Regions from separate parts of the Neorhizobium sp. R1-B genome, predicted to be linked through region 3. Evidence: riboswitches for the same ligand, from Rfam matches in the RefSeq annotation. Region 3 holds a riboswitch; each other region holds the start of a gene.
The links. A riboswitch is a leader RNA that binds a small molecule or an ion and turns the genes downstream of it on or off. The one in region 3 is predicted to bind thiamine pyrophosphate.
Positions count from the first base shown of each region.

Region 1: linked by a shared signal. The riboswitch ahead of thiC (phosphomethylpyrimidine synthase ThiC) and the one ahead of thiB (thiamine ABC transporter substrate binding subunit) in region 3 are both predicted to bind thiamine pyrophosphate.
Region 2: linked by a shared signal. The riboswitch ahead of thiM (hydroxyethylthiazole kinase) and the one ahead of thiB (thiamine ABC transporter substrate binding subunit) in region 3 are both predicted to bind thiamine pyrophosphate.
Region 4: linked by a shared signal. The riboswitch ahead of EDE05_RS10630 (multidrug effflux MFS transporter) and the one ahead of thiB (thiamine ABC transporter substrate binding subunit) in region 3 are both predicted to bind thiamine pyrophosphate.

Region 1 covers NZ_SOEM01000010.1:184,354-187,692, reverse strand. The annotation lists gene thiC (phosphomethylpyrimidine synthase ThiC) at 1-1,542, opposite strand, end outside; TPP riboswitch at 1,639-1,768, opposite strand; gene EDE05_RS15925 (acyl carrier protein) at 1,946-2,197, shown strand; gene EDE05_RS15920 (acyl-CoA dehydrogenase family protein) at 2,197-3,339, shown strand, end outside.
Region 2 covers NZ_SOEM01000006.1:258,138-261,476, forward strand. The annotation lists gene thiD (bifunctional hydroxymethylpyrimidine kinase/phosphomethylpyrimidine kinase) at 1-249, opposite strand, end outside; gene thiE (thiamine phosphate synthase) at 246-881, opposite strand; gene thiM (hydroxyethylthiazole kinase) at 878-1,675, opposite strand; TPP riboswitch at 1,722-1,816, opposite strand; gene EDE05_RS11795 (heavy metal translocating P-type ATPase) at 1,930-3,339, shown strand, end outside.
Region 3 covers NZ_SOEM01000011.1:183,159-186,497, reverse strand. The annotation lists gene EDE05_RS16665 (ABC-F family ATP-binding cassette domain-containing protein) at 1-684, shown strand, start outside; gene EDE05_RS16660 (response regulator) at 833-1,282, shown strand; TPP riboswitch at 1,325-1,430, shown strand; gene thiB (thiamine ABC transporter substrate binding subunit) at 1,468-2,478, shown strand; gene thiP (thiamine/thiamine pyrophosphate ABC transporter permease ThiP) at 2,486-3,339, shown strand, end outside.
Region 4 covers NZ_SOEM01000006.1:16,169-19,507, forward strand. The annotation lists gene EDE05_RS10620 (NAD(P)/FAD-dependent oxidoreductase) at 1-612, opposite strand, end outside; gene EDE05_RS10625 (TetR/AcrR family transcriptional regulator) at 832-1,503, shown strand; TPP riboswitch at 1,831-1,946, shown strand; gene EDE05_RS10630 (multidrug effflux MFS transporter) at 2,088-3,320, shown strand.

The DNA.
Region 1 (3,339 bases), on a different contig from region 3:
GTCGCGAACCCGGGCTGCCGGATGGCCCTTGGCGAGATCGGCCGCATGCGCGGCGATCTTGTAGGTGATGACGCCGACCTTGACGTCGTTGCGGTCCGGCAGGCCGAGATGTTCCTTCGGCGTCACGTAGCAGAGCATCGCCGTGCCGAACCAGCCGATCATCGCTGCCCCGATCCCTGAGGTGATGTGGTCGTAGCCGGGAGCGATATCGGTCGTCAGCGGCCCGAGCGTGTAGAACGGCGCCTCGCCGCAAACCTTGAGCTGCTTGTCCATGTTTTCCTTGATCTTGTGCATCGGCACATGACCGGGGCCTTCGATCATCACCTGGCAATCCTTCGCCCAGGCGATCTTGGTGAGTTCGCCGAGCGTCTCCAGCTCCGCAAACTGCGCCGCGTCGTTGGCATCAGCGATCGAGCCGGGACGCAGGCCATCGCCGAGCGAGAAGGACACGTCATAGGCCCGGCAGATATCGCAGATTTCCTCGAAATGCTCGTAGAGGAAGCTCTCCTTGTGGTGATGCAGACACCACTTTGCCATGATCGAGCCGCCGCGCGAGACGATGCCGGTGACGCGATTGACGGTGAGCGGGATGTAGGGAAGCCTGACGCCCGCGTGGATGGTGAAATAATCGACGCCCTGTTCAGCCTGCTCGATCAACGTGTCGCGATAGACCTCCCAGGTCAGGTCTTCGGCGATGCCGTTCACCTTTTCGAGCGCCTGGTAGAGCGGCACCGTGCCGATCGGCACCGGCGAATTGCGAATGATCCATTCGCGGATATTGTGGATGTTCCGGCCGGTGGACAGGTCCATGACCGTATCCGCACCCCAGCGGATCGACCAGACCATCTTTTCGACCTCCTCCGCCATGGAGGAAGTGACGGCGGAGTTACCGATATTGGCGTTGATCTTCACCAGGAAATTCCGGCCGATGATCATCGGCTCGCTTTCGGGGTGGTTGATGTTGGAGGGGATTATCGCCCGTCCTTCCGCGACTTCGCGGCGAACGAATTCAGGGGTCACGAAATCCGGAATATGCGCTCCGAAGCTCTCGCCGTCACGGATGAGAGCTTCCTTGGCCGCCTGCCGGCCGAGATTTTCGCGGATGGCGATGAACTCCATTTCCGCCGTGACGATGCCGGCGCGCGCATAGGCAAGCTGGGTAACGGCCCTGCCGTCTTTCGCCTTCAGGGGCGTGTTGCGGACCGGGAATTCCGGCGTCAGGCGATCGCCGGTGACAAACCCGTTGTCCTCCGGTTTCACGACGCGGCCTTCATAGGATTCGACATCGCCGCGCGCCCTGATCCAGCTTTCGCGCAGCCGCGGCAGGCCGGCTTCGATCGAGACCGCATGGGCCGGATCGGTGTAGGGGCCGGAGGAATCGTAGACGGTGACCGGCGGCTCGCCGGAGGTCGGATGCAGCGCGATCTCACGCATCGGCACCCGGATATCCGCGTGGACGACACCGGATTTGAAAACTTTGGTGGAGGCGGGAAGCGGACCGGTCGTGACGACAGGCGTAAGCTTTGGTGTGGCGATATTCATGGGTGAGGCTCCAAGGTTTGCCGTTTGGAGACCCAGTTCCAGTGTTGGAATGATGGAAAAACGCCTGAGCCGATGGACGGGAATCCCGCCTGAAAGCCGTGAGCGCTCGCACCGTCCCTACGCCAGTATGAACTGGATCAGGTTCAACGGGTCACTGCGCCTCGGCGGCAAAGCCGTCCGACCAGCAGTATCTCAGCCCCTTGCCGGGACCCCCCTGGTGAATGCGAGCATCAAAAACCTGCCGAGCGCCCGTGTCAAGCCAAAGCTGGCCATGCGGATATCTCGGATTTTAGCGAATCCCGCAGCCCTAACTTCACGACGTTTCTTACCGGAATTTTATGCTTTCCGACGTAGACAGTGTTCCCGGCGATGAACGCAAATTCCAGTCATTGGAGATGTCGAGATGAACGAGACTATTCGCGAACTGCTGGCACGGGTCGGCGGGCTTCCGGTTGCAGTGACCGAACTTGAAGATGCGGCCGATCTTTATGCGGCCGGGCTTTCCTCCTTTGCCTCCGTGCAGCTGATGCTGGCCATCGAAGAGGCTTTCGACATCGAGTTTCCCGACAGCCTCCTGAATCGCAAGTCCTTTGCCAGCATCTCGGCAATCGAGCAGACGGTCGCCCAGATCGTGAAAGCCCGTGAGGCTGCGTGATGAGCCTCCCAGCCTTTGCCGCCGACATGACGCTCGGCGCACGTGCCCGCCGAGTGGCGGAGGTCGCGGCCGAAAATGCCGACCGCGTCGACCGGGAAGCCCGTTTTCCGCAGGAAGCGGTCGATGCCATGAGGGCCGAACGCCTGCTCGGCATTCAGGTCCCCATATCGCTTGGCGGCGAGGGGGCTTCGACACAGGAGATCGCGGAGGTCTGCTCCATCCTGGGACAGGCATGCGCGGCAAGCGCCATGGTCTTCGCCATGCACCAGATCAAGGTGTCAAGCCTGGTCGAGCACGGCGGCGACAGCGAGTGGCATAGGGATTTCATGCGCGAGCTTTGCGCCCGTCAGCTTCTTGTCGCCTCCGCGACAACGGAAGGCGGCATCGGTGGCAATCTGCGCAATTCCATCTGCGCCATCGAGATCGACGGAAACATCTGCCGCCTGACGAAGGACGCGACCGTCATTTCTTACGGCGTTCATGCGGATGTCATCATGGTGACCTCCCGCGCCCACGCCGACGCGGCTCCGGGCGACCAGGTCATGACCGTTTTCAGGAAGAACCAGTATACGCTGGAAAAGACGGTGGACTGGGATACGCTCGGCATGCGGGGCACCTGCTCTGACGGCTTTATCTTCAAAGGCGAGGCGCCGGTCACGCAGATCTTCCCGAAACCGTTTGCCGAAATCGCGGCGCAGAGCATGCTTGCCTCGTCGCACCTCCTCTGGAGCGCGGTATGGTATGGCATCGCAGCCGATGCGGTATTGCGTGCGCAGGCCTTCGTGCGCGCCGCCGCTCGCAAGGCGAATGGCACCACGCCGCCCGGCGCGTTGAGACTCGCGGAAACATCCAACCTGCTGCAGCTCCTGAAGTCGAACATTCTTTCGGGCCTGAAGGCCTACGAGGACGCCAAGGCTGAGCCGGACCAGCTTTCCTCGATGGCGTTTTCGATCGCCATGAACAACGTCAAGCTCGCCTCGTCGGAGACGATCCTGACCATCATCAACCAGGCGATGATCATCTGCGGCATCATGGGTTACAAGAACGGCACGCCTTATAGCCTCGGCCGGCATCTGCGCGATGCCCATTCGGCCCAGCTGATGATTTCCAACGACCGCATTCTGGGCAACACGTCGACCATG
Region 2 (3,339 bases), on a different contig from region 3:
GGCATTGGCAATCATGCCGATCTTGACCGCATCGACCCGGATGTCGGCAAAAATGGCGTGGATCTGCTCGGCCACGAAAGCGGGTGGTACGAGATGCACGCCTGTTACCCCGACCGTGTTTTGCGCCGTCAAGGCAGTAAGGACTGCCATTCCAAAGGTGCCCCGCGCCGAAAACGTCTTCAGGTCCGCCTGAATTCCCGCGCCGCCGGAGGGATCGGAGCCTGCGATGGATAAAACATTGCGGATCATAGGCGCGCCTTTCTGACCTCGTCAGTTATTCTTCGTGCGGCTTCCTTCGGGTCCGGCTGGCCGCAAATGGCGGAGACTACGGCGATCCCGTGGGCACCTGCCGCCAGCGCCTTGCCGGCGTGTTCCGCCCTGAGGCCGCCGATGGCGACCGCTGGCACCGATGCGGCCGCCACGATACGCGCCAATCCATCGAAGCCGATCGGCTGCTTGTGATCCGGTTTGGTGGGAGTGGCGAAGACCGGGCCTATTCCGACGTAGTCGACGAGAGATGGATCGACGCCCTGCGCAAGCTCCTCGGTTTCGACCGACACGCCGACGATCATACCCTCTCCGACGCGGCGGCGCGCCATCGATGCCCCCATGTCGCTCTGTCCCACATGCACTCCCTCGGCGCCGATGGCGATCGCGGCTTCGACATCGTCATTGACGATCAAAGGTATGCCGCTGCCTGCGAGTGCCGCTTTCAACGCCTGACCGGTCTCGATCATCCTTGCGGTGCTGGCGTTTTTGTCACGCAATTGAACCATGGTCGCACCACCTTCCACGGCGAGCCGAGCGGTCTGCGCCATGCCGAGGCCTTGGCATAACTCGGGATCGAGGACGAGATAGACGGATAGATCGAAGGCTTTCATGCTGCTACGACCTTCGCTTTGGCATCCAGCGTCTCTGGCGAAAGCGATGCCAACCGGTCAAGAAAAAGGGGAGAGAAAGAACCGGGGCCATTAGCAGTGAGTGCTGCTTCCTCCCCCGCGACCGCGAACATCGCGAGGGCGGCCACCGTCGCGTCGAACGGCCTATCCGGACGGACTGCGACAAAGGCACCAACCAGAGCGGTCAGAGAGCAACCAAGTGCCGTAACACGAGGCATAAGATCAGATCCGCCGAGGATATGGACGGAGCGAAAACCGTTGGTAACGAAGTCCATTTCGCCGGTAACGGCTACGACGCAGGCGTGATCACGAGCAAGCGCAACGGCGGCGTCTTCGGCCTTTTCGGTTTTGTCGCCGCTGTCGACGCCCTGACCGCGAGATTGCGCTCCTGTAAGTGCCATGATCTCCGAGGCGTTGCCGCGAATGACTGTGGGCTTCAGCGCCAGGAGTTCTGTAACGGCAGCGCTGCGGTAGGGGGTCGCGAAATGGGCGACTGGATCGAGGATCCAGGGCTTGCCCTCCTCGCTGGCAGCTTTTGCCGCTTCCTTCATGCCGGAAAGGAAGTAAGGCGAAAGCGTTCCGATGTTGATCGTCAACGCCGCAGCGATGCGAGCGAAATCTCCTGCTTCCTCCTTCGCATGCACCATGGCTGGCGAGGCGCCGGCGGCGAGCATCACATTGGCCGCAATGTTCATCGCCACGAAATTGGTGATGTTCTGCACAAGGGGGTTCTTTTGGCGCATTGCCGATAGAATCTGGCCTGGAGTGTCTGTCATCTGCGTCCTCGCCTTTTCAGGTGGAGGGGCGCAGGGCATTTCATCAGAAAAAGCCCAGGCGACTCCCTCCGCCAGCATGATCTGGTTCAGGTTCAAAGGGTACTTCTCAGCCCGGCAACCCGGACGCCCCTGTCTGAGGCAAGGACTAGCGCATATGCCGCCATGGGCGCCAGCGATTTTTGTCAAAAAAACTACTTGTAGCTCTAGTCGCTAGAGGTTGTAGTTATGGTACCCGATCCCAGGCGGAGAGAAAGATGACAGCAAAGAATCAGGCTCGTTACAAGATCGGCGGAATGGATTGCGCAAGTTGCGCGGCAAAGATCGACACAGCAGTTCGACGCATTCCCGGCGTCCAGGATGTTTCCGTTTCTGTTGCTGCAGGCACGATGATGGTCAGCCATGATGGAACGTGCGACCTGCCAGTGATCGAAACGAAGGTTACCGGGCTTGGTTACTCGCTGCGCGCTCTTGGGCAGAAGTCGCCTCGACCAGCAGAGCTGCCGGATCACGGCCTTGATCATGAAGGTCACGACCATGGTCTCCCCGAGACGAAAGATCTTGCAGGATTGCATGAGCACGATCGCATGGACGGATTGTGGTGGAAGAGCGCCAAAGGACGGCTGACGATACTGGCAGGTATTGCACTGGCAGCAGCTTATGGGGTCGGGCACCTGGTTCCGGCCTACGACACCTATATCTTCGTAGCCGCCATGCTCGTCGGCTTGGTGCCGATCGCCCGCCGCGCCGTCATGGCGGCCTTGGCGGGTACGCCGTTTTCGATCGAGATGCTGATGACCATCGCTGCCCTTGGTGCCGTGGTCATCGATGCGTCGGAGGAAGCGGCGGCGGTGGTCTTCCTATTCCTCGTCGGGGAGCTTCTGGAAGGTGTCGCCGCCGGCAAAGCGCGCCAGAGTATTCAAAGCCTGACGGCACTGGTGCCGAAGACCGCGCTGCTGGAAATAAACGGCAAGACACGAGAAGTACCGGCAGAAGATCTTGGGATCGGATCGATCATCCTGGTGCGGCCAGGCGACCGCATCTCTGCGGACGGCATCATTGTCGCCGGCGAAAGCGCAATCAATGAAGCGCCGGTGACGGGCGAGAGCATATCGGTCGTAAAGACTGTCGGCGATGCGGTTTTCGCCGGCACGGTGAATGGAGACGCGGCCCTGCGGGTGCAAGTGACAGCGGCTTCCGCCGACAATACCATCGCCCGGATTGTGCGCCTGGTCGAGGAAGCGCAGGAAAGCAAGGCACCGACCGAACGCTTCATCGACCGCTTTTCGCGCTATTATACGCCAGCCGTCGTGGTCGTCGCAGCGCTGGTCGCAGTGTTGCCGCCACTTATCACTGGTGAAGCCTGGGAAGGTTGGATCTACAAAGGGCTTGCCATTCTTCTGATCGGCTGCCCTTGTGCGTTGGTCATCTCAACGCCTGCTGCAATTGCTGCGTCACTGTCCTCCGGTGCCAGGCGCGGTCTGTTGATGAAAGGCGGTGCGGTCCTCGAAATGGTGGGCAAGGTCACAGCCATCGCGCTGGACAAAACCGGCACGTTGACCGCCGGTAAGCCTCGGGTAACCGATGTGATTGCCTTCGGGCGTAATGCCGATGAGGTGCTTCGCATCGCTGCCGCGCTCGAAACCGGGTCCAGTCATCCGCTGGCG
Region 3 (3,339 bases):
GAACAGCGCCACGTCGCCGGTTACATGAAAGATTTCTTGTTTCAGCCGGAGCAAATCAGGACACCGATCAAGAACCTGTCCGGCGGAGAACGCGCCCGCCTGATACTCGCCCGTATCATGGCAAAGCCATCGAACCTGCTGATCCTTGACGAACCGACCAATGATCTCGATATCGAGACGCTCGACCTGCTCCAGGAGATCGTGGCAAGCTACAACGGTACCGTCATCCTCGTCAGCCACGACCGCGATTTCCTGGATCGCACTGTGACCTCGACCATCGCGCCGGCCAATCCCGACGCACCGGATGGGCGCTGGATCGAATATGCAGGCGGCTACACCGACATGCTGGCACAGCGCAAAGGCGCTTTGGAGGAAAGGCGCAGGGCCGAAAAGGCTGAAAAGCCGAAGGCCGAATTGAACGCTTCCGTAGAAGCGCCGAAGGGCAAAGGCAAGCTTTCCTACAAGCAGAAATTCGCGCTCGAAAATCTGCCGAAGGAGATGGCGAAGACTGAAGCGGATATCGCCGCACGGGAGAAGAAGATGGCAGATCCTGCTCTCTTCACCAAAGACCCTGCCGCTTTCAACAAGCTCGCAGCTGAAATGGAAAAACTTCGGGAAAACCTGACAAAGATGGAAGAGGAATGGCTGGAGCTCGAAATGCTCCGGGAGGAGCTCGAGGGATAATTTAATAATTTGTTATGCTTAACAAATAGTTAGGCAAGAAAAGCATGTACCGGCCCGGAACAATCTCCCTCCTCTGGCGTTCGAAAGGCAATCAGCGCCGGGACGCACCTCACGTGCCGGCATAGTGAGAACCGAATTGGGGACATTCATGCTGACAAATGTTGAGAGTGGTCGGCTGGCCCGCGAGGCGCCAAGTCAACGCGTACTGATTGTCGAAGACGAGTTCCTGATCGCCCTCGACATTGCCGAAACGGTTGAACATATGGGACTGGAGGTCGCAGGATTTGCGCATGGCCGCCGGAATGCTCTCGAATTGGCACCGGAGGCGGATATCGCCATTGTCGACGTCAATCTCGCTGATGGGCGGACCGGGCCGGATATCGGTCGCATGCTCGCTGAACGTTACGGGGTCACCGTCATTTATATGACCGGGAATCCGGAAGACGTTGACGGTGTGAGGGGGCCTCTGGGTGTTCTGACAAAACCGGTGCTCCCCCATGTGGTCGAGCAGTCGATTGACTATGCTGTGGCAAACCGCCTCGGCCGTTCCGCGAAAGTGCCGCGTGAACTCAAGGTTTTTCGGCAAGGGCGGGCCTGAACCGGCCCCTTGCCAGCGGAACTTCCTACCGTTAAATCTTTCTCCGCTCTAACGGGGTGCCACACGATTTCATGTGGCTGAGAGGCATTGCCAACCCGCGGAACCTGATCCGGTTAGCACCGGCGGAGGGATTAGACGGCTTGTTGCCAGCGCCTATTCCCCAAACTTTTGAAGAGGAGGCGCTGATGCGCAATATCATTCTGTCGATGTTCGCGGCCGCGGCGGCGCTGTCCCTTTACACTGTCGCGCACGCTCAAGACAAAACGCTGACCGTCTATACCTACGAGAGCTTCCTTTCCGACTGGGGCCCTGGCCCCAAGGTCAAGGAGGCTTTCGAGAAGACGTGTGCCTGCAATGTGAAATTTGTCGGCGTGGCGGATGGCGTGGCGCTGCTCACACGCCTCAAGCTGGAAGGCCAGGATACTGATGCGGATCTCGCACTTGGTCTCGACACCAATCTCGTTTCCGAAGCCAAGGTTACGGGGCTTTTCGACGCGCATGGCCTTGATCTTGCGGCGGTCAAAGTACCTGGCAGCTACAGCGATGACACCTTCGTCCCCTATGACTATGGCCACTTCGCAGTCGTCTACGATACGGAGGCGATGAAGAACCCGCCGAAAAGCCTTCGGGAGCTTGTTGATGGAGACCCATCGCAGAAGATTGCGATTGAAGACCCTCGCACCTCGACACCTGGTCTCGGCCTCCTCCTCTGGGTAAAGTCTGTCTATGGCGATAAGGCCCCGGAGGCCTGGGCAAAGCTCAAGAACCGCATTCTGACGGTAGCGCCCGGCTGGTCCGAAGCCTACGGCTTGTTCACCAAAGGCGAAGTCCCGATGGTGTTTTCATACACGACCTCTCCCGCCTATCACATGGTCGAGGAAAAGACCGAACGTTATCAAGCAGCGTCCTTTGCCGAAGGCCACTACATCCAGATCGAGGTGGCCGGCATCCTGAAGGGCGCTTCGGAAAAAGAACTGGCGAAAGAGTTCCTGAAGTTCATGGTCTCGCCTGCCTTCCAGGATATCATTCCCACCACCAATTGGATGATGCCCGCCGCGAAGATATCCGGCGCTCTGCCGGACGCCTTTAACAAGCTGGTCCAGCCGCAGAAGACCTTCCTCATGGGATCGGACGAGGTCGCCAGGAACCGCCAAGCCTGGATAGACGAGTGGCTGACTGCCATGAGCATGAATTAAGAAGATCATGTTGCTGACGCGGGGAGAGCGAAGAAGGGGCATCGCCTGGGGTCTTATGAGCTTCGCCTCTATCGCCCTCTTCGTCGCCATTGCCGTTGTTGCATTGCTTTCCTGGGATGCCGACGGCGCCCAATCCCGGCTCTTTACGGCCTACACATGGCGAATCCTGCGCTTTACGCTTTGGCAGGCGATGCTGTCGACATTGCTTTCCGTAGGGCTTGCACTTCCCGTGGCACTCGCTCTTGCCCGCCGGCCCGACTTTCCCTGCCGAACCTGGATCGTCCGCCTCCTGGCGCTGCCGATGGGGCTGCCGGTTTTGATCGGCGCGCTAGGGTTGATCGGTATATGGGGGCGTCAGGGCCTGATCAACGGCCTGCTGTTGACGCTCGGCCTAGACCAGCCCATCAGCATCTACGGTCTTTCCGGAATCCTGCTCGCACATGTCTTCTTCAACCTGCCGCTCGCCACGAGGCTGTTGCTCGCGGCACTGGAGCGCCAGCCGGCGGAATACTGGCTTCTATCCGCAAGCCTCGGCATGAAACCGCTCTCGGTCTTCCGGTTTGTGGAATGGCCCGCCGTTAAAAACGTCATCCCAGGCATCGGCGCGCTCGTCTTCATGCTGTGTGCCACGAGCTTTACGCTGGTGCTGCTGCTGGGCGGCGGACCGGCAGCGACCACGCTCGAAGTGGCGATCTACCAATCGCTGCGTTTCGATTTCGACCCGCCGCGGGCGGTCGCCCTGGCGCTGCTGCAAATCGTCATAACAGGCGTTATTCTGCTCGGCATGGCATTATTGCCGACGCCGGATGACCCGGGTGCAGCCTCGGGCCGTACAAGCCGCCGCTTCGACGGTCAGGCGTT
Region 4 (3,339 bases), on a different contig from region 3:
GTGGCTCCCGTGACGGGCGACGCCGGTGATCCGGCCATCGACGACAGGTACGTTGCGGCCCGCCAAATCGGCCCGGATATCGGATGAAATCTCGTGACCATCGGCGAAGACCGTCAGCCTGTCAGTCCAATCGCGAAATAGCCTGACCTGGTTCATTGACTGCGGACCGGACCAGACGAGGCCCCAATGCTGGCCGGCGACTTCGAAGCCGTCGCAATAGGGGCATGGAATGATGGATGTGCCCCAGCTCTCGGCATAGCCCGGAACATCAGGCATCTGGTCAACGACGCCATAGCTCAGGATCAGGCGGCGCGCCCCAAGGCTTTCGCCATCGCCAGTGAGGACGGAGAAGTTGTCGATGGTGCCGGAAATGCTGTCGGCACGGGCATTGACCAGCCGGATCGCGGGATAACGCGCCAGCTGTTGCCGCGCCTCGGCCAGGATGTCCAGCGGTGGCTTGTGATCGTGGCCGAGCATACCGTGCGAGCGGCCCGCGAAGCGATTACGCGGCAGGCCGGTATCAAGAACGGTGACCTTACGGCGGGCACGGCCGAGCTGCAGGGCGGCGGCGAGACCGGCAAAGCTGCCGCCGATGATGATGACGTCATCCATGGTAGTGGGCTCCGTATTGTGGGTAGAGGATGTTGGGTTCGAACCCGCGATGGCTTGGGCGTGCGGAAGGCCGATGGTGGACAGCGCGGCCAGCTTTAGCAGTGTTCGTCGTTGCATGGCGCCCTCGTGTTTTTCGATTCATTCATTGGCTTGCATATTTCTGAAACTAAGTGGTATCGTAATTCGAGAATAAAGATACTGTCAAGGACTGGAATTGAAATGACCGAAAATAGTCGAGGCCGGCGCGGCCGGCCCGCTAACGAGGCGCTTGGTCAAACCATAGTCGACGCCGCGAGCGAACTTTTTGCGGAATTGGGTTTTCAAGCGACGACATTGGACAAGGTCGCTCAGCGGGCGAAGATATCCAAACTCAGCATCTACAGGCACTTCGAGAGCAAAGAGGCCCTGTTTGGCGCGGCGTTTGCGGCCCGGTGCCATCAGTTAATCCCGCAGGTCCTTTTTGAAGGCGTCGACGGTTCGGCCGAAGATCAGCTCATGGCGGTGGGATCGTCCCTGCTTCGCACGCTGTTGCGCCCGGACGTCCGCAATGTCGAAGCCATGGTCATGGCCGACACGACGAATCAAAAGTCGTTGGGTAAGCTGCATTACGACGCCGGCCCCGCCCATATCATCGCCCAAATCGAGGTTCTGTTGCGTCAATTGCACGACAAGGCGGTTCTAAACGTGCCCGATCCTCTCCGGTCCGCCCGCTTGTTCGCTGCGCTTTTCAAAGGGTCCGATCTCCTGATTATTGCACGCTTCGATCAGGGGCGAGCAGAGGACGACAAGGAGATCGAATCCTACTGCCGATCGGCCGTCGCCATGTTCATGGCCGCGCACGGCGGCAATGCGATCGGCGGAGTAACCGCTGCGACCCATTCGAGGCCTTAGTGCCGGCTTGGCAGACCGTCAGCTTTCGGGAAGCTGCAACGGTGGTCTGAACGGCGGAAATAAAGGCGCTATTCAGACTGTCAGCTTGGCGCATTGCCAGTAGGAAAAGCGGACATGTTGCTTATCGCAGTTAACGGTGGGCTTGAGCCCCTTGAGGTCATCGGCTGCCGAAGAAACGCGTTTAAAATCCAGCTTGTGAGACAAAGTCGGGGTTGACACTGCGAGAATGCTTGCCAGGGGGTGGGTGAATTTCCAGGTGAGGTTTTAGGTGGTAACTGTCCGTACCCCTCAAAAAGCGTGCTTGCTTGCGATTTTCGCTCTATCATCGTCTACACCGAGGGGTGCCCTGCCAAAGGGCTGAGATACTGCTGGCCAACGCAGCGCAGTGACCCTTTGAACCTGATCCGGATCATGCCGGCGAAGGGACGGGTCCGACACCTATCCTCAGCCGGCCTCTTAGACGAGGCCGTAATGACACTGACGAAACCAAAGCTCGGAACGAATACCCCTAGAGGCAGCACGATCAAGATCTTGCCCTCACCCTCGATTTCTCCGCGGCGGAGCGGCTTGGAGAGGGCTGAGACATGATGCGCTCCCCTCCAAGGTTCTCGACAATCATCCTATTGTGCGCTCTTTCGGTCATACCGCTGAACGTGTTCCTGCCTTCGCTGGCGAATATCGCCGGGGATTTTCATATAAGCTATGCTTTCGCTAGCTTGTCGTTGGCAGGCTATGCGGTGGTCGCCGTTGCGGTGGAAATGGTCATGGGTCCGCTGTCGGATCGGTTCGGACGGCGACCGATCATTCTGGCGAACCTTGCTGCTTTCACGCTTGGATCAATCGGCTGTGCCCTATCGCCTGATATTTGGATATTCCTCGCCTTCCGTATGCTTCAGGCTACAATTACCTCCTGCTACCCGGTCGCTATGGCGGTCATCAGGGATACCGTCGGAAAGGAGCGGACGGCGAGCAGGATCGGCTATACGGCAATGATCTGGGCGATCGCGCCGATGTTCGCCCCGGCATTCGGCGGGGCTTTAGATCAGGCCCTTGGCTGGCGGGCGATTTTCTGGTGTCTCGCCCTCGCCGGGGCAGTGATGTTCCTCTTGTGCTGGTTCGGTCTGAGCGAAACCAACAAAGCGCGCTCGGACACGATTGCTCAGCAGTTCCGAACCTATCCGGCCTTGTTCCGCGCGCCGCGCTTCTGGGCCTACGGATTGTGCATGTCGTTCTCGGTTGGAGCGTTCTATGCCTTCCTTGCCGGCGCTCCATTGGCGGCAACATCGGCATATGACCTACAGGCCGGAACGCTCGGTATCTTCATGGGCGTCACAACCCTGGGCTATATCTTCGGCAGCTTCCTGTCGGGGCGATATGCCGGGCGCGTGCCGTTGACCACCATGATGATTATGGGGCGCGTCGTAGCGTGCGCGTGCCCTATAATCGGCTTGGCCCTGTTTCTGGCAGGCTTCAGGAATGCCATTGCGCTATTCGGCCCCTGCATCCTGATCGGCATCGGCAACGGCCTGACCATGCCGAGTGCCAATGCCGGGATGCTCTCGGTGCGTCCGGATCTCGCCGGAAGCGCCGCCGGATTGGCCGGTGCCATGACGGTTGGCGGCGGTGCGGCCCTTTCATCGATCACGGGGGCGATGCTGACAGAAAACGACGCGACCTATGGGCTCTTCTGCATCATTCTTCTTTCGACGACGATTGGGCTGCTGGCTGCGACATTCGCCGCACTTACCGATAAACACGATTCCACGATAACAGCGGTGAAGTCATCCCATGCTGCCAGCCAATCCGAACGAGGATGAAGATGTCTAGTTCACAACG